Regions from separate parts of the Paenibacillus sp. GbtcB18 genome, predicted to be linked through region 2. Evidence: riboswitches for the same ligand, from Rfam matches in the RefSeq annotation. Region 2 holds a riboswitch; each other region holds the start of a gene.
The links. A riboswitch is a leader RNA that binds a small molecule or an ion and turns the genes downstream of it on or off. The one in region 2 is predicted to bind cyclic di-AMP.
Positions count from the first base shown of each region.

Region 1: it holds a riboswitch for cyclic di-AMP, as region 2 does, so the genes downstream of both, KVT34_RS26910 (C40 family peptidase) here and KVT34_RS19195 (hypothetical protein) in region 2, are expected to answer to the same signal.
Region 3: it holds a riboswitch for cyclic di-AMP, as region 2 does, so the genes downstream of both, KVT34_RS02715 (CAP domain-containing protein) here and KVT34_RS19195 (hypothetical protein) in region 2, are expected to answer to the same signal.
Region 4: it holds a riboswitch for cyclic di-AMP, as region 2 does, so the genes downstream of both, KVT34_RS27290 (resuscitation-promoting factor) here and KVT34_RS19195 (hypothetical protein) in region 2, are expected to answer to the same signal.

Region 1 is NZ_JAGXJX010000013.1:77,976-85,342, forward strand. It holds gene KVT34_RS26885 (MFS transporter) at 1-1,043, shown strand, start outside; gene KVT34_RS26890 (helix-turn-helix domain-containing protein) at 1,138-1,950, opposite strand; gene KVT34_RS26895 (SRPBCC domain-containing protein) at 2,096-2,545, shown strand; gene KVT34_RS26900 (DUF1540 domain-containing protein) at 2,758-2,979, opposite strand; gene KVT34_RS26905 (cryptochrome/photolyase family protein) at 3,021-4,412, opposite strand; gene KVT34_RS26910 (C40 family peptidase) at 4,563-5,027, opposite strand; cyclic di-AMP (ydaO/yuaA leader) riboswitch at 5,031-5,175, opposite strand; gene KVT34_RS26915 (SurA N-terminal domain-containing protein) at 5,354-5,944, opposite strand; gene KVT34_RS26920 (hypothetical protein) at 6,149-6,970, opposite strand; gene KVT34_RS26925 (M1 family metallopeptidase) at 6,980-7,367, opposite strand, start outside.
Region 2 is NZ_JAGXJX010000006.1:305,348-312,714, forward strand. It holds gene KVT34_RS19180 (YitT family protein) at 1-841, shown strand, start outside; gene KVT34_RS19185 (YbdD/YjiX family protein) at 986-1,189, opposite strand; gene KVT34_RS19190 (carbon starvation CstA family protein) at 1,182-3,272, opposite strand; cyclic di-AMP (ydaO/yuaA leader) riboswitch at 3,535-3,727, shown strand; cyclic di-AMP (ydaO/yuaA leader) riboswitch at 3,836-4,016, shown strand; gene KVT34_RS19195 (hypothetical protein) at 4,134-4,574, shown strand; gene kdpF (K(+)-transporting ATPase subunit F) at 4,765-4,839, shown strand; gene kdpA (potassium-transporting ATPase subunit KdpA) at 4,899-6,578, shown strand; gene kdpB (potassium-transporting ATPase subunit KdpB) at 6,599-7,367, shown strand, end outside.
Region 3 is NZ_JAGXJX010000001.1:548,672-556,038, reverse strand. It holds gene KVT34_RS02730 (ABC-F family ATP-binding cassette domain-containing protein) at 1-1,459, opposite strand, end outside; gene KVT34_RS02725 (ABC-F family ATP-binding cassette domain-containing protein) at 1,565-3,514, opposite strand; gene KVT34_RS02720 (M42 family metallopeptidase) at 3,622-4,710, opposite strand; cyclic di-AMP (ydaO/yuaA leader) riboswitch at 5,251-5,386, shown strand; gene KVT34_RS02715 (CAP domain-containing protein) at 5,393-6,211, shown strand; gene KVT34_RS02710 (Dabb family protein) at 6,716-7,006, opposite strand; gene KVT34_RS02705 (DUF6382 domain-containing protein) at 7,080-7,367, opposite strand, start outside.
Region 4 is NZ_JAGXJX010000014.1:46,225-53,591, forward strand. It holds gene rsmA (16S rRNA (adenine(1518)-N(6)/adenine(1519)-N(6))-dimethyltransferase RsmA) at 1-860, opposite strand, end outside; gene rnmV (ribonuclease M5) at 909-1,454, opposite strand; gene KVT34_RS27290 (resuscitation-promoting factor) at 1,561-2,682, opposite strand; cyclic di-AMP (ydaO/yuaA leader) riboswitch at 2,967-3,161, opposite strand; gene KVT34_RS27295 (ABC transporter ATP-binding protein) at 3,450-4,193, shown strand; gene KVT34_RS27300 (ABC transporter permease) at 4,190-5,452, shown strand; gene KVT34_RS27305 (TatD family hydrolase) at 5,435-6,202, opposite strand; gene KVT34_RS27310 (HD domain-containing protein) at 6,237-7,367, opposite strand, start outside.

The sequences.
Region 1 (7,367 bases), on a different contig from region 2:
TCATGGTGATCGGAGGCGTGCTGGCGGACCGGATCAGCCCGTCGAAGATCATGTTCGTGTCGACGATAGCCAAATCGGCGCTGCTCGCCGTCTTGGTTCTGGTTCTGGTTCAGGGCGGGGCAATCGGACTGGGTGCCTTGACCGCTTTCGCGCTGCTGTTCGGCATACTGGATGCGTTCTTTTGGCCCGCTTCGGGTTCGATCGTCCCGTCCATCGTTTCCAAAGAGGGGCTGACGAGGGCCAACTCCATTATCCAGACGACGAACCAGTCTACCTCGATATTCGGGCCGATGATCAGCGGTTTTGTCATCGTCGCTCTCCGGTATGAAGGGATCTTCGGCCTGATTACCGTGCTGCTGGCGCTGGGCGCCCTATTCGCACTGCTTGTCCGCGTGGGGAAGTCCCCATCGCCCGATACCAAAGCGGACCGGATTCCGATGCTGACCAGCGTCAAAGAAGGGATCGGCTACGTCCGTCGGGCGCCCGTCTTGAAAGCGTTTGTGCTGAAGACGCTGTTTTTGAATCTGTTTTTTACCGGTCCCTTTGCCATCGGCATCCCGGTTTTCGTCAAACACGTTCTGCACGGGGAGACACTCGATTTCAGCATGCTGCAATCCTTCCTGGCGGGAGGAATGCTGGTCAGCTCGATTGTGCTGGGCATTCTCAACTTGAAACGCCGGAGAGGCTTGATCAGCGTACTGGCCCAGTTAGGTCTGTCGTTCAGCTTTCTCGCGTTGAGCATGGCCGCCACACTGTGGACCGGAGCCGTGTTTGCCGCCTGTATGGGAATCTCGATGGGAATCTCGAACATCTGCGCCATTTCCGTGATCCAGAATCATGCCGACAAAGCATATATCGGTCGCGTGATGAGTATTCAGACCATGTCTTCCATGGGACTTACGCCTATTTCATACGGCTTGACTTCACTGCTTCTCAGCGTTGGTGTGGAAATACAACACATTGTAATGGGCGGTGCTCTTCTTCTGCTCGCCTTTACCTTCTGGCTGATCGTTAAAATCCCGTCTTTGCGGAAGGCGGCCTAAAGGCTAATTTCAGAAAGCGGCCTCACTGAATTGCAGCGTGCTTCCAAGTGCTACATCGGCGGGCCGTTCCATTTTCTTATGGGGCTCTGCCGGTCTAACCTTGTTTACTGCGCACGTACTCCTCCGGTGATTTGCCGATAACCGTTTTGAAATCTTTAATCAGATGAGCCTGGTCGTAATAGCCCAGATCTACCGCGAGCTTCGACCAGTCCGGCGATTCTCCCGCATCCGCCGATACGGCCGCATCCTGGAGCCGGTATCTCTTGATAACCCATTTCGGACTGACGCCGACATATTGGCTGAACATCCGCTGCATCGTTCTTACGGAGATGCCGAACTTGACCCCGACGTCCTCGACCCGGTTGATTTCCCTGTGTTCCGCAATGTAGTCGATAACGGAGTTGACGGTTTCGATTTGCTTGTCTTCTGACGGCCGTTCCTTTTTGAAAAAATCATCCACATAACGAACTTTCGTGTCTTCATCGGAATGAGCGAACAGAGCATCTTCCAGCGGAAGGCTGCTTATGCCGAAAACCTCCCGGAAAGCCAAGCTGCGGTTGACCAGCTCTGAAGCCGGCTGCCGGTAAAACGGATAAAACCCGCCCGGCCGGAACAAAACGCCGAATACTTCTCCTTTGCCCTCAAGAAGCTGCGACATTTTCCCTGTATTCGTTCCGTAGACCCGCGTGTTGTCTTTTTCGAAAACCAGATTAAAGCAGGGAGGCTGGAGAACCTCCTGGGTATGAGAAGGAAGTCCCCTCAAGTCCCAATGAATCAGCCAGTAATGCCGGATAAAAAAAGCCAGCTCCGGTGCGGGCAATCGTCGGGAAATGGTGAACCTTTGACGGCCTTCCTCGTATTTTAAAATGCCTTTGTTGACGACGGCCGGGTTCTCTTCGGGTTTCATGCGGAGCCGCCTCCGTTCCAGATGAAGTCTCAGGGGAAATGACGCTTTTTTACAATCGGTTTGCGCCGTGGTCCTGTAATGTTGATGGTAGCAAAACGGCCAAGCTATCTCAAGACGCCGACACTAGGTAAGGGAGGAATATTCAATGGATCTCAGTTATCATTTTTATATCGACGGCAGCCCGGAGCAGGTCTGGGAGGTTTTCGTGACGCCGGAGAAAACCCGTAAAATCTTTTTCGACTGTGTGATCGATTCTTCTTATGTCCCCGGTGAATCTATCCGGTTCATCGGACCCGGCAATGACGGCGAGCAGACCGTTCATATCTACGGAGAAGTGCTGGAATACGAGCCGAACCGTATCCTTAGTTACATTGAACACCCGGGTCCTTCCTACTATCCGAATCATGCGGAGATTACAACGCGGGTAACCATTAAGCTGGAGCCGTTCGCTGGCTGCACCAAGCTGACTCTGATCAACGATCAGTGGGTCGAAAATCATCCTTCCTACGAAAAGGCGGACCCCGCCTGGTGGATGCTGCTGAGCGCCATCAAAACGTTCGTGGAAACCGGAAAGAAGCTGGATCTCGGCTGGTAAGGGGTAAAAGGGCGGAGTCCCTACGAAATATGGCTGCGGCGGTAAGCGGAACGTTTCGGTTTCGACACGAAAAAGCCGGACAGTATGAAGCCTGTCCGGTCTTTAATCCGCCGCTGATCCCAGCGGCGGATTATTTTGTAAGCCGACAACAGGGGAGCTCTACGGCTCCTCTGCTGTCGGCATTTTCATTTTCTAATGAAAAGTTTGATTGTTTAGTGATGATGACGTTCCTCGAAAGTTTGACAGCAGGTGTCGGTGATGCCCTCGGCGGAATCCTGATGTCCGGAATCGTAAGGCAGACCGTCCCGCTCCTGCGGTTGCGGCTTGTTCGAATGAGCGTTTACTTCGATCATAATAACTTCCGCGCTGCAGTTGTTGCCCTGCTCCCAGTATTCGCAGTTGGCAATGCTGCATTTCACCATTGGATTTTCCATGTTTATCACCTCGTACTTCTATTTACCCGAAGAACGAAGCTTTAAACAGGGGGAGAGCCGTCCGGGAAAAGTCCGACCGAACCTGCACCGGCGTCAGGTTTAGCCTCCGCCAGCATGTGCTTGTAAATCTCGATCGCTGCGGCGCGTGAGCTTTTCAGATCGACAATCGCGTCAGCCTGCGGTTTATGAATCTCCTTATCGCTCAGATGAGCGAGATGGGGAAGCCACCGCCGGATGTACATACCCGTCGGATCATGCGTCTCCGACTGGGTGACGGGGTTCATGACTCGGAAGTACGGGGACGCGTCGAAGCCGAGCGAAGCGCTCCACAGCCAGCCGCCCCGGTTGAGCACGTTGTCGTAATCGGCGAGCTTGCGCCGGAAATACCGTTCGCCCAGCGTGAAGGGGCACCGCAGGTTCTTGGTCAAGAACATGGCCGTCACCATCCGCAGCCGGTTCGGCATGTGCCCCGTGGCGTTCAGCTCCGCCATGGCCGCATCCACGACCGGAATGCCGGTCTGCCCCCGGCACCACCGCTCGAAGAGCGTGTCCTCCAGGCCGGAGAAATCGAATTTCTTCTCGTAGACGAAGAAGTCCGGGTTATAGACGGCCTGGTACAGGTAGAAGTCGCGCCACGCCAGCTGGCGCGTCCAGGCTTCGTGCCGCTCGCTGCCGAGAGCGGCTTCATACGCCCGGCGCACGGAGAGCGCGCCGGTGTTCAGATGGCGGCTGATCCCGCTGGTCGTCTCGAAGGCGTACCGGTCTCTTTGCGCTTCATAAGCGCGGAGACCTCCTTCGAGAAAATCGCTCAGAGTCTGAGCGGGATCAGGCGCCGTACCTGCCGCTTCCGGGTCCAACGGAAGCGGGAACCGGGCGGACCAGGCTTCGCGGTCCGGTAGCGGCCGTGTCTGCAAATCGCGCACGGTGACGGCCGACGACGGCCGGAAAAAAAGGTGCATGTAAGCGTTCCATTTTTTATAAAAAGGGGTAAATACCTGGTAAGGGGTACGGCGCTCCGCGAAATGCTGGAAATCCCCGAAATCGGCGAGAGTGTGGTCGATCAGCGTAGTAACCGGGACGCCGCGCGCGGAAGCTGAAACCTTCAGTTTGCGGTCGCGTACTAATGCATAGGGCGTAATGTCGCCATGCACCACGATTTCTTCGATGGGAAGCTCCGCGAGTAGCCCGTCGACCACGACATGAGGCTCGCCGGCAAGCACTTCCAGATGAGCGCCCGCTTTCCGGTATTCGCGAATGAGCCTGGAAACGTGACGGAGGAAGTTGATTCCGCTGTGTTCCCTGTCCCGGCCTTCGCGCAGCAGGAAAGGGTCCAGAATCAGGACATGCAGGCTTGGACGCCCCAAGCTGTGAATGTAATCAAACGCAATCAGGTCGTCAATCCGCAGATCTTTGCGATGGATAAAAAGGATCATAATGAAGGGACGCTCCTTGCCTTTTCGTCTAACTTCAATAATAACAGGAAATCCGGCGCAAATGAAAAGAAGCCCGGCAAGCCAGGCGGCAACCTGGATTACGGGGCTCCCTTTCGGGTATATGCTGCGTTCCATTACGAGTGCGTCTTACTAGTCTGCAGTGATCTTGTTAAAAAGGTCATCGCCGATAACGCGGCGTGCAGAAACGTATCGTTTCGCATAGTAAGATTCGCTCAAGTCACTCTTTGTAACACCTTTGTTCGTGGCGGAGTGGGCGAACTTGTTGTTCCCGATGTAAATACCTACATGGGAGATGCCTTTTCCGTCGGTGTTAAAAAATACAAGGTCACCCGGTCTCAGATCGCTTTTCGCAACCGAGGATCCTTGGCCGTTCTGTGCTTTTGAAGTGCGTGCCAGATCAATGCCGAACCGGTCGAATACGTAGGACGTGAAGCCCGAGCAATCAAAACCGCTGGTCGATGTGCCCGAATACTTGTAAGGCGTCCCTACCAATCCGTCAATCGTGGAGCTGAGCGTCGACTTCGCGGAAGCGCTGCCGATTTCCACACTCAAAAACAGGGTCAAGCTCAAAACAAACAACAAGACTTTCTTCAACTGTGTTGCTCCTTCCTGTGCCTACGAGGTTAGCTGGAGGGTTCGGTAGAAGGTCCCCTATGATCCCTGTGTTGCAAGATCAATTCACCCAGAGTGGATCCCCCGTTCTCTTCCTTTTGTCTAAGAAGAAATTCGGCAATCTTTTTCTGTTCCGACACTAAGTATTCGCCATAGGTCCAGAAATTCCTTCCAAAAAACTAAAAATAGTTACAAAAAAGTTTCAAAAGCAGTTATTTAGTCGGATTTCAGGGGAAAAAGTAGATCAAAAAACCCGCCTTCTTGTATAAAAAGGGCGGGTTTTCCATGTCTTTCAGCTTAGAGCCGATCTAAGTCTTCGGCTGGTCCGGAAACTTCACGCGCAGCCCGGGCTTCGTTTCGGCGAGCAATTTTTCCTGCAGGGCGTTGAGATCTTCCTGCGTTTTCAGTTCGCCTTTTTTGACGAGGTATTCGATCGTCTTTTGCTGGAGGAGATATTTGGCGTACTGGTTGACGGTTTTGGGATCGGTCCAGTAGGTTGCCTCGGTCAAGCCGGCGCTTTTGTAAAGCATCTCCTTCAACTGAGCCGCTTCGGGACCGGCCGCTTCCAGCGCTTTGCGCTGCTGGTCGATAGCCTGCTTCACTTCGGCTTCCTTGACTTTGACTCCGCGCTTCTGGCCGTAACGGACGAAGAGCTCGTCCTTAAGCATCAGATCGAGAAGCTGATCGTTGGTCAAATTGTTTTGAGCGCCCTGCATCTGAAAGGCCAAATCGACTTCGGCTTTCATTTTGTCGAATGCTTGGTTGGAGATGCGGACGTCGTGACCGATCGCCACAACCTCTTTGGCTTTAACGTCGGACTGTCCGTAAAAGAACGACCCGGCGGCGACGCAAAGGCCAATTACTGCCGCCACGACGGTGCTTGTCCGTGGGGATATCATCGGTAATGCCTCCTTTTATCTTCTATCTTTCCATGATAGCTGAAAAAAACGCAAATGGAAACTAAAAACCCCCTGGCCGTTGAACGGCAGGGGGAGACGGATATCGCGCCGGAACAATCCGGGAAGAGGACGGTTAAGAAGGGAGACGATGGATGGGACCCGTCTGTCTTTCCACCCGGCTTACGGGCAGAGAAAGAGGCCTTTCTAGATGCGATAGCTTTCCCAGATTTCACGCTGGGCGGCGATGGACCACATTTTGACAAAGGTGCGGACCAAAGGGTAGATCTGGTGGATGATGAGCGCCGTCAGGCCTGCCCATATATAGGAGGCATAAGTCGCCGCGACGGCAAGAAGGAAGCCGAGCAGGACGAGCAGGAGGGCATTGCCCGTGATCCGCAAGCCTTGGCGGAACACGACCGGAAGCACCGCGAGAAATCCCCGCCGATCCTCGGAGGCCCGGCCGAACTGCAGGAACAGGAAGAGGAGCTGAATAAGCAGGGCGTACACGGAATAGAGTGCCGCCCAGGGAAGCACGGACAGAAGAAGCGGCTCGAATCCGTAGGCTTTGTTGAACAAAGCAAGCGCTTTGGGGGCCAGCCAGTAGAGCGGCGCAAGCATCAGGACCGTTTGCAGGAGATAATAGAGGAAGAAGGGCAGCAGCAGCTCGCGGATTCCTTTCATAAACCGGTAGCCCGCATTCATCTGCCGGTGTTCCAGCGAGTACAGCACGCCGGCGTTCAGCATGGGACTGATCAGCATCCGGACGGCCAGCAGGATGAGAAGCCATTCGAGATACGGCTGGATGAGATCCGTTTTTACAAGCCGGAACTGGCTTTCCGCCAAGAACAAATGAACGGCGCTCTGGGGTTGATCGCTGCCGGGATAACGGTGGAGCAGAGGGACGATAATGGATTGGACCCATTTATAAAGCAGAATCCCCCAGGCAAACTGATACACATACAGCACGCAAACGGCGAACGGCTGCTTGAGGGCGGCCGTCAAGCCTTGTCGTAGATAGCGGAGCATCTCATCACCTCACCAGGCTACAGTATCGAACAGCGTTTCCAGCAGTTTGACGACGCCGAGGGTCCAGCGGATTCTCCACGTGGTGTCGACTTCGGTTTTCATATAGTTGTTGATATGCCGGTTTTCGAGCTTCATGGTGTAGTTGGGATCCAGGGAAACCCAATCCACCGGCGATTTATGGGTCAGCTTGTACTCGATCTGCTCGCCCTGTCCGTCCCAGACCTTCTCGGTCGTCGAACCGTCGGCAAAATGGAACCGGAGCGGGACGGCAGGTACAGTGCCGCCGAACTTGCGGACCAGCACGCTGCTTTCGTACAACGTCTGTCCCGACTCGTTCGTCTGGCGGATACGGATGTTATCGACCGCATAGTCGGTCATCATGCTGCCGTATATATAT
Region 2 (7,367 bases):
AGCGGCAAAGCTTCTGCAACGAATCGTATTTATTACGCTAGGGGCGGCTTTATTTTCGATAGGGTTGGAAGTTTTCCTCGTTCCCAACAATATTATCGACGGCGGTATCACCGGTATTTCGATTATGCTGTCCCACTTTTTCCATCTTCCTCTCGGTATTTTCTTGACCCTTTTGAATCTTCCTTTTCTGTTCCTGGGTTACAAACAAATCGGTAAAACGTTCGCCATTTCGACGTTGTTCGGTGTTATCGCAATGTCAGTCGGCACTTCCCTTCTTCATCCGGTACCGGCTGTCACAATCGATCCGCTGCTGGCCGCCGTTTTCGGCGGGGTTATTCTCGGCGTCGGGATCGGGCTCGTTATCCGTTCGGGCGGTTCCCTTGACGGTACGGAGATCGTAGCTATTCTGATCAATAAAAAATCACCGTTTTCCGTCGGTGAAATCGTCTTGTTCATCAACCTGTTCATTCTCGGCAGCGCCGGGTTCGTATTCGGTTGGGATCATGCGATGTATTCCCTGATTGCGTATTACATTGCGATGAAAATGATTGATGTGACGATCGAAGGTCTCGATCAGTCGAAATCCGTATGGATCATCAGTGAAAAATATAAAGAAATCGGCGATGCGCTGACTCAGCGTCTGGGCCGTGGCGTGACTTACCTTCATGGGGAAGGCGCTTATACCGGCGACGACAAGAAGGTGATTTTCACCGTCATTACACGTCTGGAAGAAGCGAAGCTGAAATCCATCGTCGAAGAATGGGACGGAAACGCCTTTATCGCCGTCGGCAATATTCACGATGTGAAGGGCGGACAATTCAAGAAGAAGGATATCCACTGATCCTTGCCAAAAGCTTCTCCCCGCAAACGCGGGAACATGAAAAAACCAGCGGCCGTAATGGCCTGCTGGTTTTTTTGTGCCGCCTTGGCGTGCCGCCTTGGCGTGCCGCCTTGGCGTGCCGCCTTGGCGTGCCGCCGCAAACACCTAGCAGCAGCGGGAGATTTTCCCGTCCTTGGCGTCGTAGCGGTTGTCCTGGGCTTGCCGGAAAAACTCCGCCCGGCTCAGGACAGGCTGGTCTTTGTGGGCGCTTTTCATATGAGCCACATAGGTCTCGTAGTGGGGGACGCCCACCATCAGATGGATAAACTGATTGCGGTAGCTCCAGATGAGTTTCAGGCGCTTAAACATATTTCGTTGCCTCGGATCTGCCCTGCTCGCCGCGCGGGATATACGGGGCTTCGTAGAGATCCAGCGGTTTGTTCGAAATCGCCTTCAGCCAGACGCGGATGGCCGAGATAAACACGATCAGCACCACGATCATGAAAAATCCGCACAAGGCCGCGTCGATGTAATCGTTCATCACGATCTGCTTCATCTGTGCGGCCGTTTTGGCCGGGGCCACGATTTTGCCGCTGTCCAGCGCGTTCTGGAACTGCTTGGCGTGAGAAAGAAAGCCGATGTTCGCTTTCTCGTGGAACAGCTTCTGCCAGCCGGCGGACATGGTCACGATAAGCAGCCACGTTGTGGGCAGGAGCGTGACCCAGGCGTACGCCTTTTTGCCCATTTTGAACAAAATTGTCGTCCCCAGCACAAGCGCGATGCCGGCCAGCATCTGGTTGGCGATGCCGAAGAGCGCCCACAAGGAGTTGATGCCTCCCAGAGGGTCCACAACACCTTGGTAGAGGAAGTACCCCCAGCCTCCCACGCAGAGGGCCGTGGCGATCAGATTGCCGACCGTGGACCGGGTATCCCCCAGCGACTTGCTGGCATAACCCAGCAGATCCTGGATGAGGAAACGGCCCACGCGGGTACCTGCGTCGATCGTCGTCAAGATGAACAACGCTTCGAACAGGATGGCGAAGTGGTACCAGAACGCCATCATCGTTTTGCCGCCGATCACGCCGGACAAGATTTGCGCCATGCCGATGGCGAAGGTCGGCGCGCCGCCCGTCCGCGAGAGGATGGTACTCTCGCCGATATTCTTGGATAGCGTGGTCAACTGCTCGGGCGTGATGGTGAAGCCCCAGTTCGTGATGGTTGCCGCCGCGGTCGCCACATCGGTACCGCCCAGGGCAGCCGCAGACGAGTTGATCGCGAAGTAGGTACCGGGCGTGATGATGCAGGCGGCGATCAGCGCCATGATGGCGACGAACGATTCGACCAGCATCGCGCCGTAGCCGATCGGACGCGCGTGGGATTCGCGCTCCAGCATTTTGGGCGTCGTTCCGGAGGAGATCAGCGCATGGAAGCCCGATACGGAGCCGCAGGCGATGGTGATGAACAGGAACGGGAACAAGTTCCCGGCGAAGACGGGACCGGTTCCGTCGATGAACCGGGTCGTGGCCGGCATGGACAGATCCGGCAGAACGAAAATAATGCCGAGCGCGAGTCCGATGATCGTTCCGACTTTGAGGAACGTGCTGAGATAGTCGCGTGGCGCCAGAAGCAGCCAGACCGGCATGACCGAAGCGAAAAAGCCGTAGGCGATCATCATCAGAGCGATGGTTTCCCCGCTGAAGGAGAAAAGCGGGGCCAGAACGGCGCTCTCGGCGACGAATTTGCCCCCGATGAGGGACAGAATCAGCAGAACGACGCCGATAAGGGAAGCTTCCCCGACTCGGCCGGGCCGTATGTAGCGCATATACACGCCCATCAGGAGGGCGATCGGAATGGTGGCGGCAATCGTGAACATGCCCCACGGGCTACCGATCAGCGCTTTGACGACGACGAGCCCGAGCACGGCGAGAAGAATGATCATAATGCCCAGAATGCCGAGCATGGCGATCGTGCCGGTCACTTTGCCGATCTCGTCCTTGATCATATCGCCCAGCGATTTGCCGTTTCTGCGTGTCGAAGCGAAAAGAATGACGAAATCCTGGACGGCGCCTCCCAGAATAACGCCGAGAATAATCCACAGTGTTCCGGGCAAATAGCCCATCTGGGCGGCAAGTACGGGGCCTACGAGAGGGCCCGCGCCGGCAATGGCCGCGAAATGGTGCCCGAACAGCACCCATTTGTTCGTCGGCACATAGTCCTTGCCGTCGTTGTTTAGCTCTGCGGGTGTTTTCCGATTATCGTCGAGCACGAAAACTTTACGGGCGAGAAAACGGCTGTAGAACCGGTAGGCGACCGCATAGCAGCTCACGGCTGCGATAACGAGCCAGGCGGCATTGATCGTTTCGCCGCGATTAAGTGCGACAAGCCCAAAAGCAAACGCGCCGACAATGGAAATCACCCCCCAGAGCAAGATTGATTTCCATCCGATTTTCATAAACATGCCTCCTTACTGGTTAATATGGGAGCGTTTACAAGTAGTATAGCAGGTTTTTCCGGTGTGGGAAGAGGCTGGATGTCCAAACCATTTTCAAAAACGCGAGATTTTCGACGTATTAACAAGCTAGCGCACAAAAAGCAGAAATGTAAGCGCATTAGGGGATTTCTTTGGCTTAAATCGGTTTAAAACCAATCTCGCCATATCTTTACAAAGCACGTGCGGAGGTGTAACATTCATTCCATCAATTGAAAAAAACAGTTTCTTGCTTTCGCTGAATTCCCCAACCGGGGAAGCGGGGGAACCATCGCAGCATTGATCCGGTGTGAGAGCCGGGGCCGTGTCTGCAGGGGTGAATCCTGAAGCGCCGGAATCCATGGACCCGGCAATCAGGTAGGGCGACTCTCACCGTCCGAATCCGACAGCTAACCTCGTAAGCGCATGAGTTCGGGAGGGGTTGAAGAAGCTTGTGATCGGCATCGACCACAGGGACTTCGTTTCGCTGTGGTTTTGTTATGTTCAAAAACATCCGAAAATGAAAAATGTGCCAAACAAATGAACATGCGTTTTTATCGCTGAGTTTCCGTGTCAAGCGGAAAACGGGGGAACCAAACGAGGACTTGCAGGCCTGACGGCCCGGTCCTCATGGGGTGAATCCAGAAGCGGCATCCGTGCCGTAATGGTAGGGCGACTCTCACGCCCGAATCCGACAGCTAACCTCGTAAGCGTACCGAGAGAGGCGACTGCTATCGCGCTTCGGCTATAGTCTTTTTAGGCTGTGACCGTCAAGAAGCCGCGTGAAGAGTTCCTCTTCCGCAGGCTTCTTTTTTTGCTGCCCAAAACATGAAAGAGGGATAAAAAGTGGACGAGAGAAAGATCCAAACCTATACGTTGGTTTCCGCACCGAATGTCACCGGCGAGAACTTTATTAAACTGCTGAATATTTACCGCAGGCCCTTCGCGGCGCTTGTGAACAACCCCGCGGAAGGACAGCGGATGAAGAAGCTGGGAGTCCGGCACATCGTGGAAGTGGATACCGTGCACCACGAAGCCTGGGAAGTCCCGGGACTTCCCATCGGTGACGTCTATCTTTTCGAAGACAGCCTGCCGCTCTGCTGCCGGTATCTTCAGATGGTCCGAAGCTGGACAACCGGAACGATTTTCGTGGTCAAAACGAATGCCTCGCCGCGGCTGATTTATAAAGCGCTCGGCGCCGACCATGTGGTGCATACGAATACCCGTCAGGTCTCTTTCCTGCTTGGAGCAGCACCGGGCCAAGTGCCCGAGGAAGTTTTGCGCTAACGATTTAATTCACGGTCCGAACGATAATGAATGAACCTATGAAATGAACCTATAGATAGGAAAGAAAGGAGCCGAAACACATGACGGACCTTTATATGGTTCTGCTGTTGGCAGTCATTTATTTCATCTTTTACGGTTTTCTGACCTGGTGCGACCATGTTGTGCAAGGCTCGGAAGGCGGCCGTATATGATGATTATCGCGCTTTTTACGGCAGGGCTTTTCCTGTATCTGATATACGCGCTCATACATCCCGAAAAATTTTAGGGCGCCTTCGGGCAGCCGGTGACTGCTAGCGCGGAGTTGTTTGAGGAGGATAGGAATCCATGGAGATTGTGCAGATCGTAATCGTAATCGCGGTGCTTTGCCTGCTGGTGAAACCGCTTGGAACTTATATGTATCATGTTTTTTCGAATGAAAAAAACCGGACGGACAAATGGTTCGGCTGGCTGGAAAGACCCATTTACAAGCTTGCGGGCATCCGCAGCGAGAAGGGCATGACGTGGAAGAAGTATGCGGGCAGCCTTGTGCTGACCAACCTTGTGCTGGTGGCGGTGGGGTATCTGATCCTGCGTCTGCAGCGTGCTCTTCCTTTGAACCCGAACGGGATCGACAATATGGAAGCGACGCTGTCGTTCAATACGATCATCAGCTTTATGACGAACACCAACCTGCAGCACTACAGCGGGGAAACGGGCCTGTCCTATTTCTCACAGATGGCGGTCATTATGATGATGATGTTCACGTCCGCCGTAACGGGAATCGTGGTCGCGATTGCGTTTATCCGCGGACTGACGTCCAAAGGCAGCACCATCGGCAACTTTTTTGCGGATTTCGTAAAAGGACACACGCGCCTGCTGCTGCCGCTGGCTATCGTGGTTACGCTCGTGCTTGTCGGCCTGAAGGTGCCGCAAACGCTGGATCCGACCGTGGCCGCGAAGACGCTTGAAGGCGGGGAGCAGCAAATCGCCATCGGTCCGGTGGCGTCGCTTGTGTCCATCAAGCATCTGGGCACGAACGGCGGCGGTTTCTTCGGGGTGAACTCTTCGCACCCGTTTGAAAATCCGTCTCCGCTGACTAACGTGATTGAAATGCTGTCGATGTGGTGCATTCCGGCCTCATTGACCTATACCTTCGGGCGGTTTGCGAAGAACCGGAAGCAGGGATGGGTCATTTTCACAGCGATGATGACCTTGTTCCTGGTATTTCTATCGGTCGCTTTCTTTTCGGAAAAGGCCGGTAACCCTGCCTTGAACGCCCTTGGCGCGGATTCGTCCATCGGCAGTATGGAAGGCAAAGAGGTGCGGTTCGGTATTGCCCAGTCCGCGCTGTTCACCACGGTAACGACGGCGGCGACGACGGGAACCGTCAACAATATGCACGACACGCTCACCCCGCTGGGCGGAATGGTTCCGCTCGCTCAAATGATGCTGAACTGCGTATTCGGCGGCGACGGAGTCGGGCTGGTCAATATGCTCATGTACGCGATTCTGGCGGTCTTCCTGGCGGGCCTCATGGTCGGCCGGACGCCGGAGTTTCTGGGACGCAAAATCGAGTCCCGCGAGATGAAACTGATCGCCGTCGCGATTCTGGCGCATCCGCTTATCATCCTGGCACCGACAGCGATCGCCTTCATGACGGAGCTGGGCAAAGGCGCCGTTACCAACCCGGGATTCCACGGAATTTCCCAGGTGCTGTACGAGTTCACGTCGTCGGCGGCCAATAACGGCTCCGGCTTCGAGGGGCTGGCGGACAATACGCCGTTCTGGAACATTTCCACAGGAATTGTAATGCTGCTTGGCCGTTACGTGTCGATCATCGCCCTTTTGGGTGTGGCCGGCTCGCTGGGCCGCAAGCAGTGGGTTCCGGAAACAATCGGAACGTTCCGCACGGACAATGCCTTGTTTACCGGAATCGTGGTAGGTACGGTCGTCATCATTGGGGCGCTCACCTTCCTGCCGGTAATCGCGCTCGGTCCGGTAGCCGAATATTTGACATTGCGTTAATAACGATGGGGTGAAAACGGATGAGCTCAACTGCTTCTCAAACGAAACGTAAATCGATGCTGAGCGGGGATATCGTCAAACAGGCGGTTGCGCAAAGCTTTCTTAAATTAAATCCGGTTACGATGATGAAAAATCCCGTTATGTTCGTGGTAGAAATCGGAACCTTCATTGTCCTTCTGATGACGGTTCTGCCGGGCTACTTCGGAACGCAGGACCGGATCGGTTTTAACCTGACCGTGTTTCTGATTTTGCTCTTCACGGTGCTGTTCGCCAATTTTGCCGAGGCGCTGGCGGAGGGCAGGGGGAAAGCCCAGGCGGATTCGCTTAAAAAGTCCAAGCAGGAAATTAAGGCCAACAAAGTGGTCGGCAGCGGCATTAAAGTCGTTCCGTCCACGGAACTCCGCAAGGGCGATGTCGTTACCGTCGCCCAGGGAGAAATGATCCCCGGAGACGGGGAAGTGATAGAAGGGCTGGCCTCCGTCGATGAATCGGCGATCACGGGGGAATCGGCGCCGGTCATTAAAGAAGCGGGCGGCGATTTCAGCTCCGTCACGGGCGGGACGCGAGTCGTGAGCGACGCGATCCGGGTACGGATTACGAGCGATCCCGGCGAATCGTTCATCGACCGGATGATTTCCCTCGTCGAGGGAGCGTCCCGTCAGAAAACACCGAACGAAATCGCGCTGAACACGCTGCTGATCACGCTGACGCTTATTTTTCTGATCGTGGTCGTTACGCTGAAGCCTATCGCGGGGTTCGTGAATGTCGAGCTGGATACGGCCGTACTGA
Region 3 (7,367 bases), on a different contig from region 2:
TGCCGTCAAAATCGATCAGCCCGTTATTGAGAGCCGTAATGGATTCGAGATCCAAGTGGTTCGTCGGCTCGTCGAGAATAAGAACGTTGGCGCTTGCGAGCATCATTTTGGACAGCATGCAGCGCACTTTCTCGCCCCCGGACAGAACGCTCGCTTTCTTAAGCGCTTCTTCGCCGGAGAAAAGCATCCGGCCCAGGAAGCCGCGGATAAACGATTCGTCCTGGTCTTTGGAATATTGACGCAGCCAGTCGACGAGGTTCATATCGACACCGTCGAAGTACTGCGAGTTGTCTTTCGGGAAATAAGCCTGGGTTGTGGTGACGCCCCATGTGTAGGTGCCTTCATCCGCTTCCGTTTCGCCCATCAAAATCTGGAACAGGGTCGTTTTCGCGTGTCCGTCCGGACCTACGAAAGCGATTTTGTCGCCTTTGTTCACGGTGATGGAAATATTGTCAAGAATTTTCTGGCCTTCAACGGTCTTGCTCACACCGTCAATCGCCAGAAGCTGCTTGCCCGCTTCCCGCTCCGGTTTGAAGTTGATGAACGGATATTTGCGGTTGGAAGGCTTAATGTCGTCCAGAGTAAGCTTCTCGAGCTGTTTCTTACGGGATGTCGCCTGCTTCGATTTGGAAGCGTTGGCGCTGAATCTCGCGATAAACGTTTCGAGTTCCTTGCGCTTCTCTTCGGTTTTCTTGTTTTGCTCTCTGGCAAGCTTCAAAGCCAGTTGGCTGGATTCGTACCAGAAGTCATAGTTGCCGACGTACATCTGAATTTTGCTGAAGTCGATGTCCGCGATATGCGTACAAACCTGGTTCAGGAAGTGACGGTCATGGGATACCACGATGACGGTGCCTTCGAATCTGGCCAGGAAGTTCTCCAGCCACTGGATCGATTCGAGATTCAAATGGTTGGTAGGCTCATCGAGCAGCAGAATATTTGGGCTGCCGAACAAAGCCTGTGCAAGAAGGACGCGGACTTTCTCGTTTCCGTCCAGATCTTTCATCTTCTGCTCGTGAAGCTCTTTCGGAATACCGAGACCGATCAAAAGCTCGGCCGCATCGGATTCCGCCTGCCAGCCGTCCAGCTCGGCGAATTCGCCTTCCAGCTCGCCCGCACGGATACCGTCTTCTTCGGAGAAATCCGATTTCGCGTAGAGAGCGTCTTTCTCTTCCATAATCTGAAAGAGGCGCGCATGACCCATCATGACCGTTTTCAGAACATCGGTTTCGTCGAATTCGTAGTGGTTCTGCTTCAGAACCGCCATACGTTCGCCCGGTGCGATATGAACGTCGCCTTTGTTGGGCTCGATTTCGCCGGACAAAATTTTCAGAAACGTGGATTTTCCCGCCCCGTTAGCGCCGATCAGGCCATAGCAGTTGCCGGGAGTAAATTTAATATTAACGTCTTCAAAAAGAGCGCGTTTGCCGTATCGAAGCGTTACATCCGTTACAGTAATCATGAGTGCGGTTAACCTGCCTTTTTGTATAATCGCGGCTTCTTCCAAGCCAATTCCCTCTAGTATAGCATAAAAAAGGACTCCCCGCTCGTAATTGCGGGAATGAGCTTACTTGCCGCGCTCGATTTCCTCCACGAGCTCCGAGAGAATCGTCCAGCGTTCCATCGCCTGCTCCAGCTCTTCACCGGCGGCAATCTCCTCCGCGTACAGCTCCTGTACCCGGCCGTAGTCGCTTCCGGCCTTCGCGATATCGCTCTTGATCCGCTCCAGCTTCTCTTCCAGAGCCGCGATGCGGTCCTCGATCGTATCCCATTCCTTTTGCTCGTTGAAGGAGAGTTTTTTCTTCTTCGCGCGTTCCCCGCCCGAAACCGCTCCGGCTGTTCCGGTGGATGGTGCGGATGGTGCGGAGTCCTGGACTCGGGCTTTTTCTTTGGCTTCGGGCTTAAGCTCGGAAGCTTCACGCTGTTGTTTGAGCTCCAGGTATTCGGAGTAGGTTCCGATATACGATTCGATTTCGCCCCCGCCCGTAAACGAAAACAGATGGTCGGCGGTCCGGTCCAGGAAATAACGGTCATGGGATACCGTGATGACGGCGCCGGGAAACTGCTCCAGATAGTCTTCCAGAATGGACAAGGTCTGAATATCCAGATCGTTCGTCGGCTCGTCTAGCAGCAGGACGTTCGGCTCTCCCATCAGTGTACGCAGCAGATAGAGCCGGCGCTTCTCGCCCCCGGAAAGTTTCCCGATCGGCGTCCACTGGAGATTCGGCGGGAACAGGAATCTTTCCAGCATCTGCGCCGCCGTGATGCTCTCTCCGTCCTTCGTCCGGATGACCTCGGCCGCCTCGCGGACATACTCGATGACACGCTGCTTGTCATCCATCTCTACACTTTCTTGCGTGTAGTAGGCCAGTTTGACGGTGCTCCCCCGCTCGATTTCGCCGCTGTCCGGGCTGAGACGTCCGGCCAGCATATTCAGCAGCGTCGATTTGCCGCTTCCGTTGCGGCCGATAATGCCGATCCGGTCGTCCGGCAGCACGATGTAGCTGAAATCACGGATGAGCTCACGGCCCTCGTAGCCTTTGCTCACCTGCTTCAGCTCGATGACTTTGCGGCCGAGGCGGCTGCCTGCCAGAGCCATATCGAGCTTGGCCGCAGGCCCGTCGACTTTGCGGTCGCGCAGCTCCTCCGCCCGTTCGACGCGAGCTTTCTGCTTCGTCGTGCGGGCTTTCGCGCCGCGGTGCAGCCAGGCGAGCTCTCTGCGAAGCAGATTGCGCCGCTTGTCTTCACTGGCTGCCTCACGCTCCATGCGCTCGGCCTTTTTCTCCAGAAACGTCGTGTAATTGCCTTCATAGCTGTATATGCTGCCGCGGTCGAGCTCCAGGATGCGGCTCGTCACACGCTCCAGGAAATAGCGGTCGTGCGTGACGAGCAGCAGAGCGCCTTTCCACTTGCTCAGAAACTGCTCCAGCCAGTCCACCGTCTCGTTGTCGATGTGGTTGGTAGGCTCGTCGAGAATAAGCAGATCGGCGGGCTGGATCAGTACCCGGGCCATAGCTACACGCTTACGCTGGCCGCCGGACAGCTCGCCTACGGGCTTGCCGAATTCCGTGATGCCCAGCTTGGTGAGGACTGTTTTGGCCGTTGTGCCGGCTTCCCACGCGTCCAGCTCGTCCATTCTCGCCTGCACCCGCATCAGCTTCTGCTGGGCAGCCTCGTCTTCGGGGCTGCTTTCAAGGGCCGCAAGCGCCTGCTCGTAGTCGCGGAGCACCTTCATAAGCGGCGTTTCTCCGTAGAAAACCTGCTCCAGAACCGTTGAACGTTCATCGAACTCCGGCTGTTGAGGCAAGTATTCCACTCGGAAATGATTGGAATGAACGATCGATCCGGAATCCGGCGTTTCCAAACCGGCCAAAATTCTCAGCAGGGATGACTTGCCGGTGCCGTTGACACCGATCAGGCCGATCCGCTGTTTTTCCGAGATCGTAAAGGAAATATCGTCGAAGAGAACTTTCTCTCCGTAAGTTTTTACTAGATGTTCGGCATGAATAATACTCATGAGTTCCTCCGTCCTTAAGTGCCGCGCCAAATGAACCCGGCTGCTCTCATGCCCGCCGTCGGGCGTACGGATGAGACCAGCCGGATGTATAATCGATTTCTTCGGGTTTAAACCGGGCTGACCGGATTTTCCGGCTGTCCGGGATCGCTCGCTGCCGCGGCCGGGTGCAGAATATATTGCAGCAGCAGAGAGGCCGTTCCCGCGATGGCGTCCACATGCGTGCGTTCCATGCCGTGCGAGGCATGAACGCCGGGACCGATCAACGCGGCACGGATGTTGCTGCCTCCGCGGAGCGCCGCGGAAGCGTCCGAGCCATACTGCGGGTACACATCCACCACGTGTCGGATCCCGGAGCGTTCCGCGAGGCGTATAAGCTGCGAGGTCATCGCGTAGTCGTAGGGACCGCTGGAGTCTTTTGCACAGATGGAGACGTCCTGCTCGGTGCAGGTCAGATCATCCCCCATGGCGCCCATATCGACGGCAAGAAGCTCGTCAATGTCAGCCGGGATGTAAGAAGCCCCGTGACCGACTTCCTCGTAAGTGGTCAAAATGATTTTAACGGTGCAGGCCGGTTCGATCAGCTCGTTCTTCAAAAGATCCAGAAGGGCGAACAGTGCGGCCACACTCGCTTTATCGTCGAGATGACGGGACTTGACATACCCGTTCTCCAGCATGCGGACACGCGGCTCGAAAGAGACGAAATCCCCGACCCGGATTCCCAGCTTCTGTACGTCTTCCTTGTTGAAAGCTAGCTCGTCCAGGCGAACTTCCATGTTCTCCTCGACGCGTTTATGGTCTCTCGCATCCGGAAAAACGTGAACCGAAGGCTTAGTGGTCAAAATAGTGCCTTCATAGCTGAGTCCCTGGCGGGTATGAACGCGGCAGTACTCGTTTTCGATGGCCGCCATCATAAAACCGCCTACCGACGTAAGGCGCAGACGCCCGTTGTCCTTGATGGACCGGACCATCGCCCCGAGCGTGTCCACATGAGCCGAGAGCCCGATCGTGTAATCGTTCCGTTTGCCCGGAATCGTAATGATGCCGCAGCCTTTATTTGTCAGTTCCAGCTTGTAGCCCAGCTTCTCGGCCTCTGCCTTCACTTTATCCATAATGTGGTGAGTATATCCGCTCGGGCTTGGCGTTTGCAAAAGCATGTCCAGCACTTCCAGCAGATACGTTCTGTTTACTTGCTCCATAAACTCAACCTCTCCTTTTCCTATCCCGGTACGAGTAGTGTCGCTCTGCAAACGAAACCGTTTAACGGTAAAGCTCTCCGCCTGACCGGCGGCCGGTGTCCGTTTCTGAGCGCTATGTAAAGACTTGCTTCCACTTAATACCCCAAAAATTCCTCTATCCATCAACCCTAATTGTCGCAGGCAGAGCCGCCGGGTTCTATCCTTCCGTATGGTTATGCCGGTGCAGGTAAAGTTAACCGGTGAAGTTCCGTTTGGAGACTCTCACTTATTTTACAATCTTGCAAGTTTCCGTAAAAACGATTGTGAATACCGGAAATTTACGCCAAATCGGCATGCCTGCAAAAGCAGTCTTACTGGTGATACTACACTGTTTCCCCGTTGTTTTCAAACGATAAACCCGTTTCGGGAAAAACAATCCGGCCGCGGTTGGAAAACTTTGTCCCGTGAAATCTAGCAAATCGCATGCTAGGATTAAAAGGCTTCTTCCGAGAGAGATGCAAAGCCGCGGGACATGCCCGCTCCTCTTCTCAGACAGAAAGCAAAAAAATAAGGCCGAAGCTTCTGTGGAAGCACGGGGGAACCCATATTTGGGGTGAAGCCATGATGTTCATGGCCGGGTGATTGCTCTTTGACCCGAATCCGTCAGCTAACCTCGCAGGCCGATAAAAGGAGAGATTTTAACTTGAAATCTATTAAAAAAGCAACTCTCGTTGGTGTTTTTGCCCTTACGTCCGTTTTCGGTGCAGGCGCCGCATCCGCGTCCGCCGAGCCATGCAACGTTTCCGGCGGAAACACGCTCGCGACCTTTTCGAACAAATACGGCATTGATCTTGCCTCTCTTCTTACATCCAATCCGCAGCTCAATAATCTGAATTTCATTTGGAAAGGCACGCAGATCGTCGTACCGGCCGCACCTCCCGCTGCGGAGAAACCGTCTGCCGAGGCGCCGTCTGCGCCAACCGCACCTGAAAAGAAACCGGAAGCCCAGAAACCTTCCGCACCACCGGTAAAACCGAGCACGCCCGCTCCGGAAACTCAGGCACCCGTAAGCACGCCGAAACCGACAACCAAGCCGTCCGCACCTGTCGCGACTCCGGCGCCGAAACCAACTGAAAAACCTGCTTCTTCCCAATCGGAATTCGCGGATCAGGTCGTAACGCTGGTGAACCAAGAACGTGCCAAAGCGGGTTTAAAACCGCTCGCTTCCGACAGCGCGCTTGCCGCGATGGCATTGGACAAAGCGAAGGATATGTATACAAATAACTATTTCGACCATAACTCTCCGACGTACGGATCTCCATTTGATATGATGAAATCTTATGGCATCTCTTATACGTATGCAGGCGAAAACATCGCCAAAGGACAGCGCACTCCGCAAGAAGTAATGAACTCGTGGATGAACAGCCAGGGTCACCGTGAAAACATTTTGAGCCCGAACTTTACGAAAATCGGAGTCGCTTACTATAACGGCGAATGGGTTCAAGAGTTTATCGCGAACTAATCCGATTTTGCAACAAGTGCACGCATGCGGATGTAAGACTAAATACTGTTTAAGGATATAATACTGTTATCGAATCTAATGCAGCTATGAAAAGCGGCCCGTTCCTGAACTGGAACCGGTCGTTTTTTTTACGGAAAAACTGGCGGCTAAGAGCTGATGCCCGGGCAGCAGAAATCATAATACAGAAGACCTGGGGGAAACTAAGCTGGACGAGTTATTTAAGTAAGGCATGGGTTAATCCTTCGGCAACATTAAGATAAGGGGATTCAGAAGGAGAGCTTTATGCGGCCGCGTTATTTCAGATGGAGTTACAGTGGCACTGCGCTATTCGGAGAGAGGATTACTGCGTTGAATAACATCGGAACATAGGAATCCGCTCACCTGGAAATGATGGCAACTCTGACTTTCACATCGAGTGTTTTGCCGCCGGCTTCGCCATAAAAAGAACCTGCCGCGAATACAGGCAAGTTCTTACGGGCGTTACTCGATTTTTTTCGTAAAAAATTAGCTTTCAAAGTCTACGCAAGGAGCGACGCCGTCTTTGGCTTCGCCCATATAAGCAAGCACATCCTGGTGGACGGGGTGCACATTATAAGCTTTGAGATCTTCAAGCGAGTTAAACTTTGTGATCAAAACCAGGTCGTAAGAACGTTCGGAATGGATCACATCCGCGCCCACTTCGATATGCAGCAGTTCGGAAATTTTGCCTTCCATGTTCTGCAGCTTGGTTCTTGCTTGTTCGACGGACTCCGGGCTGCGGTCTTTAAGCTTGAAAAACACGACATGTGTAATCATTGTACATTCTCCTCTTTCCCGTTTCTTCAACAACCCGTCCATTATACCATTATCGTTCCACGACAGGAACTGGTTAGCCGAATCGGAAGTTAAATTCGGTATGAATGATCCGCACCACATCCCCGTCTTTCAAAGCGACCATTTGATATGGAACGAGCATTCCGTGGTTCAGAAACGTACCGTTTCGCGAACCGAGATCTTTGACCGCATAACCTTCCGGCGTCCGTAAAAATTGCGCGTGAATCCGCGAGATTCCGAGTACATCTTCGATATAGTCGGCATCTCCTCCTCCTCGCCCGATTATAAAAGAATCCGCGTCGAGCAGGATCGTCTCCTTCCGCCCTTCCCGCATTACTTCAAG
Region 4 (7,367 bases), on a different contig from region 2:
CTGAGCGTTTCGCCGCGGCGGCTCGGCTCGATGCCCGCCTTCAGCAGAAGAGCCTCCAAATCGCGTTTGTTCTCTTTGGAGAAGAACCGGGCTCCGAGGTTGTTATAGATCGTTTTGCGCCGCTGCGCAAAGCTGGCCTGTACCACCTCGAAGAAGAAGTCTTCGTCCGCTACTTCAACGGGAGGCCCTTTGCGCAGACGCAGGCGGATCACAGCCGAGTCGACGTTCGGCTGCGGAACGAAAACGGTGCGCGGAACGATCGTAACCAGTTCCGCCTCGCAATAGAACTGTACGGCGATGCTGAGGCTGCCGTACTCCTTGCCGCCCGGCTTGGCCGCCATCCGGTCCGCCACTTCCTTCTGGATCATCACGACGATGTTTTCGAGCGGAAGCTTCTCTTCGAGCAGCTTCATGATGATCGGCGTCGTGATGTAGTACGGAAGGTTGGCGACGACGCTGATTCCGGACAAGCCGGAAAATTTCTCCTCGATCAGCTGCCTCAGATCGAGCTTCAATACGTCGCCGTGAACGACCTCGGCGGTCGGATAAGGCGACAGCGTCTCCCGCAGGATGGGGAGCAGGCGCTGGTCGATCTCCACCGCCACGACGCGGCCGGCTTCCTTAGCGAGCTGCTGGGTCAGGGCGCCGATTCCGGGCCCGATCTCAAGCGCGCCCTTCTCGGGAGTAAGCTCCGCCGCGGAGATGATGTTGCGCAGAACGTTGCCGTCCGTGAGAAAGTTCTGTCCCAGACTTTTTTTGAGCACCAGATTGTGCCGGTTTAGAATGTCTTTGGTCCGTTTTGGCGTTGCCACATCTTCAGATGCAAAGGACGGGCCGCTGCCTTGTTCATTTAATTTCATAGTCATCCTCCAAGCTTCCGTCCCTAACGAAAGCTGCCTGTGCGTAAATTATTGATCCGGACGGTCCAACTGCTCTACGGCAGCTTCGAACTCTTCCCGGGAAATTTGAAAAGCGGCGCAGCGCTTGTAAAACTGCTTACCATTACAATACCCGATTCCGAGCTTTTTTCCTACTTCCAGCCGTCTGGCCGCAGCATCGGGATGAACAACGAGGCCGGCGGCGATCAGATCCTCCCATGTCAAAAGAGACACGGCGCCCTCATATTCGGTCTTTACGTTCGCCAGAGCGGACCGTATAGCGTCCGGAGTCGCGTTCTCGACTCCGATGTCGCCTCGCTTCTCCGCAAGTTCCTGGGGGAGAAAGGCGTGCTTGCAGCCGGGCACCTTGCCCGAAATGATTTTACGGATGCGCTCCCCCGCATGATCCGGATCCGTGAAGACAATGACCCCTCTTCGCTCCTGGGCCAGCCGGATGCGATCCAGAATCGCCCGGTTGATTGCCGATCCGCCGGTTTCGATCGTATCCGCTTCAACCGCCCGCTTGATGGCGGTTGTATCGTCTTTTCCTTCGACAACAATGATTTCTTTGATCATGTTCTTTATCCTCTCTTAAGCGCACAAAAAGAAGAGGGTTTCCCTCTTCTTTTCGCATACGGTTTGTTACCGGTTTGTAAATCTTCGTTACAGGTAACATGTTATCCTAATCTTGTGTCGGTTTATTCGGGCCGATGACGTAAACAGTATATCCCCGTTTCACACCGAAAGTCTTGGCATAACTCATGCTGTCGAAATAAACGTCCATTTTCTGGCCTTTAATAGCACCGCCCGTATCCTCCGCACGGCGGTATCCGATACCTTCAATGTACACCCACCAGCCTAACGGCACGACGGATGGATCTACGGCAATCGTCTGGCCTTGAACAGGCTTCGTTCCGCTGGCGGTCCGGTTGCCTACGCCCGGCTCCTGAGAAGAGTAAGCGGTCAAGGTAACGTTCTTTAATATTTTCTTCGCGTCTATGTCGGTACCTGCTTTAGTTACCTGCTTAGGCTTAACCGGTTCGGAAGCGGCTGCCACCGTAACGACCGGATTTTTTGTGCCTACAGCCACAATCTTATCCACACTGGCGTTTTTGACTGCTTGATCGATAACTTGCTCGGATACGAGTTTTCCGTTTTCGAAAATCTTCTCTTTCTTTTTAACCAATACGCCTTCCTGGCCTTCCTGTACGACCTGCTCTTTGCCTTTCAGCAGATCCTCATCGGATTTCTTGACCACACTGAATGCGATGGGCTCCGAAATTTCTTCCGTTTCTTTCTTCACCCGGACAACTTCGATAGCCGCATTGGCTGAAAGCTCCGTGTCTTTGGCCGGAGTCACTTTGTCGTGCTCTCCAAGCGTTATATTTGAATCTTGCAGAACTTGATCTACCGTTTTCGCAGTGGTATGCACAGTTTGTGTCTGCCCGTCGGCAGTTAGCTGTACGGGTGATGCATGATCGATGACAATCTTCTGACCGTCTTGAATCTTGCCGTCAAGCGGCATAGATACCTGATCGTGCTCACCGATTGTAATGGCTTGTTCATCCAGTAGGCGTTGCAGGACCCATTGTCTTGTTTCCACAACGGTTTCTCGTCCGTTTACCACCAATGATACGCTTTTACCAGCCGTACCGTATAACAACACCAAAAACATGAAAGTCAAAGCGAATGAAATGATAGCTGCAAGGATGATCATACGCAAGTTTTCATGCTTCCATCGCAATGCGAAGGACATGCTGGATGATCGCTTAACATGGGTCTCTGATTGCGAGATATTGCCCACTTCTTCGGTCCTCCTTCAAAGCCTCGCCTCTGTGATACGCATGATGATTTGGACGCGACTTAGGTTTATTTGGCGGTTCCTAACGGAACCCTTGCAATTGGCTTCTTTCCCGCCGGCTGACCGGTTGCTCTCAGTCTCTACGGGGTCTGCATCACCTCCGTTTGATGTTTACCTGTATGCGGGTCGGATACCCGTCCGATATGGAACAAAAAAAGCCATCGGAAAGAGAAAGCTTCCCGGTGGCTGTGTGTGAGCGCGACTAAACAGAATGACACGACAGTTGTTATCTCTCCCGGTACGCTTACGAGGTTAGCTGACGGATTCGGGCCGTGAGAGCTGCCCTACTCGCCGGCGGTGCTGCCTGCACCTGCCATTGAGATTCACCCCAAATTGTTTCCTGTTGTATCGGCCCAAACCTGTTCCGACCTTGACAGCGGTTCCCCCGTTTTCCTTTTACGGAAACTCAGCGTTAAAACTTGGCGTTTATTAAGTTATCATGAAAGTATATTACGCTCAAATATCCAACCTGTAAAGGGGGCATATTCCCTAAAAATAAGCAAATTTAACCAAACCAATGGCATTTATCTAATTATCTTGCAGTCGTTCTCCTTTTTTCTCCCGTTATCTCGCTTCTAGTTTTCCCCATTTCCGCTGCTCCGCTTGGGCATTGGGCTTCCAGGCATTTTTTGACTATAATAAAAGATACGGCAATCCGCCCGAAAAGGCCGAAAGCCGCAATAACCGATTGAAGAAAAGCAGGTGAAGGCATGGATCCAATTCTTCACATTTCCCGTCTCAGCGGAGGCTATTTGCCCGGAAAACCGATTCTCCGCGATCTCGAAATTACAGTCGGACAAGGTGAAATGGTCGGTCTGATCGGACTCAACGGAGCGGGAAAAAGCACGACCATCAAACACATCCTCGGACTCCTGAAGCCCCAGGAAGGCAGCGTCCGCATCCGCAGCCGGACCCTGGAGGAAGACCCGCTTGGGTATCGGTCCTCGTATTCTTTCGTACCGGAGTCTCCCGAATTGTACGACGATCTGACGATTGAAGAGCATTTGGAACTGACGGCGATGGCTTACGATATTCCGAAGGAAGCGTTCAAGGAACGTGCCGGCCGCCTGATGCGCGAGTTCCAGATGGAGCCTAAGCGCAAAAGCTTTCCGGGCCAGCTGTCCAAAGGAATGAAGCAGAAAGTCATGATCATGAATGCTTTTCTTGTCGAGCCCGCGCTTTATGTCATTGACGAGCCGTTCCTCGGCCTTGACCCGCTGGCGATGCGTTCTCTTCTCGACATTATGGCGGATTTCAAGAGCAGGGGCGCCAGCTTCCTGATCTGCTCCCACATCCTCGCCACGATTGAAAGATACTGCGACCGGTTTGTCGTCCTCCATCAGGGGCGGATTCTTGCTCAAGGCACGCTGGAGGAGTTGAGACAACAGACCGGGCTGTCCGATGCGACGCTGGACGAGCTGTTCTACGAGCTGGTGCGGAGGAATCCGGTATGAACCAAGAAGCAGCCGTTCACAGAGAGGGCACGGCCGGAGCTGTCCGTCAGCTGTGGAAGCGCAGATTCGACCATTACCGGCAGGAAACGTCCCGCTACTGGGCTTATGTCGCAAGAAGCCAGTTTTTCGGTTTTCTTTTCCTGATTTTTATCGTTTCTTCCTATTATTATGCAAAAATCCTTCAGCAGCTTCCGACATCTTTTCCTTATATCTGGATCGTTCTGCTCGTCCTCGTTCCGGCTCTCGCAGCCGGCTCTGTACGCACACTCCTGAAGAATGCGGACCGGGTGTTTCTGCTTCCGCTGGAACCCGTTATGAACGTATTCTTCCGGTCGGCTTTCCGCTACAGTTTGGGAATCCAAGCCGCACGATCCATCATTCTGATGCTGATTGCATGGCCTCTGTACAAACACTGCACGGGTACGGAAGGACAGCCCTTGTGGCTGATGGCGATTTTTGTTCTTCTAATAAAAACAGCCAACCTGCTCGGCTCGTGGCAGGAAGGCCGTTTTTCATCCCCCGGATGGCGTCTGATCTCAGTGGGTTACCGCTGGGTCTTAAGCGCAGCCGTCGTATTCGCCTTGTTCGGTACGGGGCCGCTTCCGGGCGGGATCGTTCTATTGGCGGGACTTGTCGTCTGGGCGGTCGTGTGCAAGCTGGGGCCCGGCCGGCAGGCAATGGGCGTCGCTTGGGATTACCTCATCGACAACGACCGTAAACAGCAGTACCGGCTGTACTTGTTTTTCAGCGGCTTTGCCGACGTGCCGCAGCTCCCGGTACGGGTGAAGCAGAGACGATGGCTGGCGGGCATTACGGACCGGTACTCATTCCGCTCCTCCTCGCTGTACCTGTATCTCTTCACGAAGACGTTTGTCCGTTCCGAGCTGCTCGGCATCATCGTCCGGATCACGCTTGTCGCCGGCCTCGCGGCCGCGGCCGTTCAATCCGCTCCGGTGGCCGCCGCAGTCTGCCTCGTAGCCATGTTCATTTCGCTGATTCAGCTCACCTCGCTGGAGCAGTCGCACCGCTACACGTTCTGGCTGCAGACTTATCCGGTAGATCCGCGTCGGAAAGTGGCCGCCGTGGTGCGGATCATCAGCGGCGCTTTCACCCTGCAGGGTATCGTTCTTACCCTGCTGATGCTGCTAAGCGGAACGGGCGTTTACGCAGCCGCCCCGCTTGCGGGGCTTGCGCTCGGCCTCGCGCTTTGCGCTACGGTAATGAAGCGGAAATTTACCGCTTCATTTGAGGCCGAGTAGGCGCACGGCATTGTCAGTCGTCACTTTGGCCAGTTCCTCCAGGCTCATGCCGCGCAGCTCGGCCGCCGCTTCGGCAACGAGACGCACGTAAGACGTTTCGTTGCGCTTCCCCCGGAACGGATGAGGCGTCAAATAAGGCGCATCCGTTTCGATAAGCAGGCGGTCAAGCGGCACCTGCTTGAGGACTTCCTTGGGCTGCTTGGCGTTTTTGAACGTAATGGGACCGCCGAAAGAAATATGGAAGTTCATATCCAGACACAGCTTCGCCGTTTCCCAGCTGCCGGAATAGCAGTGCATAATGCCGCCGACTTCGGCGGCTTTTTCTTCTTTCAGGATATTGACGATGTCTTGGTGAGCCTCGCGGTTATGGATCACAATCGGAAGCCCCACCTTGCGTGCAAGGCGGATCTGTTCGCGGAACACCCTCGCCTGCACATCTTTCGGGGACGTATCCCAGTGATAATCCAGGCCGATTTCCCCGATCGCCACTACTTTCTCGTGCTTGCACAGCTCCTCGATCCATTCAAGGTCGCCGGGCCGCATATCGATCGCATCGGTCGGATGCCAGCCTACTGTCGTCCATATAAAATCGTACTTTTCCGCAAGCTCGATAGAGGAGGGAATAGTTTCCCGGTTGAACCCTACGTTAACGATCCGGGTCACTCCGTTGTCCCATGCCCTTTGAATAGCTTCGTCGCGGTCTTCATCAAAAGCTTCATTGTTCATATGAGTATGAGTATCTGTCAGCATAACGGGAACTCCTTTTGTTTCGTCTGTTTTTGAATTAGGCGTCGAACAGCTTTCTTTGGAGGGCCGCAGCTCTACCGCCCCCTCTTTCAAACAATTCGGCTGGATAATAGATACGGTGCTGCCCCATATGAATGCCCGAGATCGATTTAACGATTTCGGAGCGTGCCGAAATTTCCGTCAGTTTATCTTGGCCGTCAAGCAGCAGAATGGGTTGTTTGTCTTCCTTGCCGGTATCGGGCCGGTATACATCGTACGACTGGTCCGACGGGAAATCCAGCTCCAGGTAATAATCCGCATCAAACCCCGCCTCCTCCAGAGCGTCACGGAATTCCGTCAGGAGTTCTTTGTCCCACTCTTCCACGGCCGAGAATTTGAACAAGCGGCGGTGCAGAAACCGGCCGGACAAATCAGCCAGCACGGGGTCTTTTTCCAAACTCCAATACATCAGAACCGTCTGCATCAAAGATTCGTCCAGGAGGAAATAATCCTGCAGCGACAATTTTCCTTGGAAAAGATGAAGGATCGGCTCCGGCATAAATGCAAACGGGTAACCGTCTTCAAACAGCGCTTTGGCGCACTCCAGAACTTTCCCCAGCAAAATCTCCGCGCTCCGGGTAACCGGATGAAAATAAACCTGCCAGTACATCTGGTAACGGGACATCAAGTAATCTTCGACGGCATGCATCCCGCTCTCTTTTACGACAATTTTCCCTTTATAAGGCCGGACTACCCTCAGAATGCGCTCCAGATCGAAAGTTCCGTAATTCACACCCGTAAAATACGCGTCCCGCAGCAAGTAATCCATCCGGTCGGCATCGAGCTGGGACGAGACGAGACTCGTTACAATTTCCTTGCGGTAGGTTTTGCAAATGACGCCGGCAACGTCATGGGCAAACGTCGGCGACACTCTGGAAAGCACCTGATTTACTTCACTATCACCTAAAATGATCCGGCAGGACCAATTTTCGTGATTCGTTCCGAATACTTTTTCAATAGAGTGGGAAAATGGCCCGTGACCGACATCATGCAGCAGGGCGGCGCATAAACAAAGCAGCCTTTCCTCCTCCGGCCAATCGGCATATGAGTTTCTCTCGAACTGAGAAATAATTTTTCTCGTAATCTCGTAAACGCCGAGCGAGTGGGAAAAACGGCTGTGCTCCGCGCC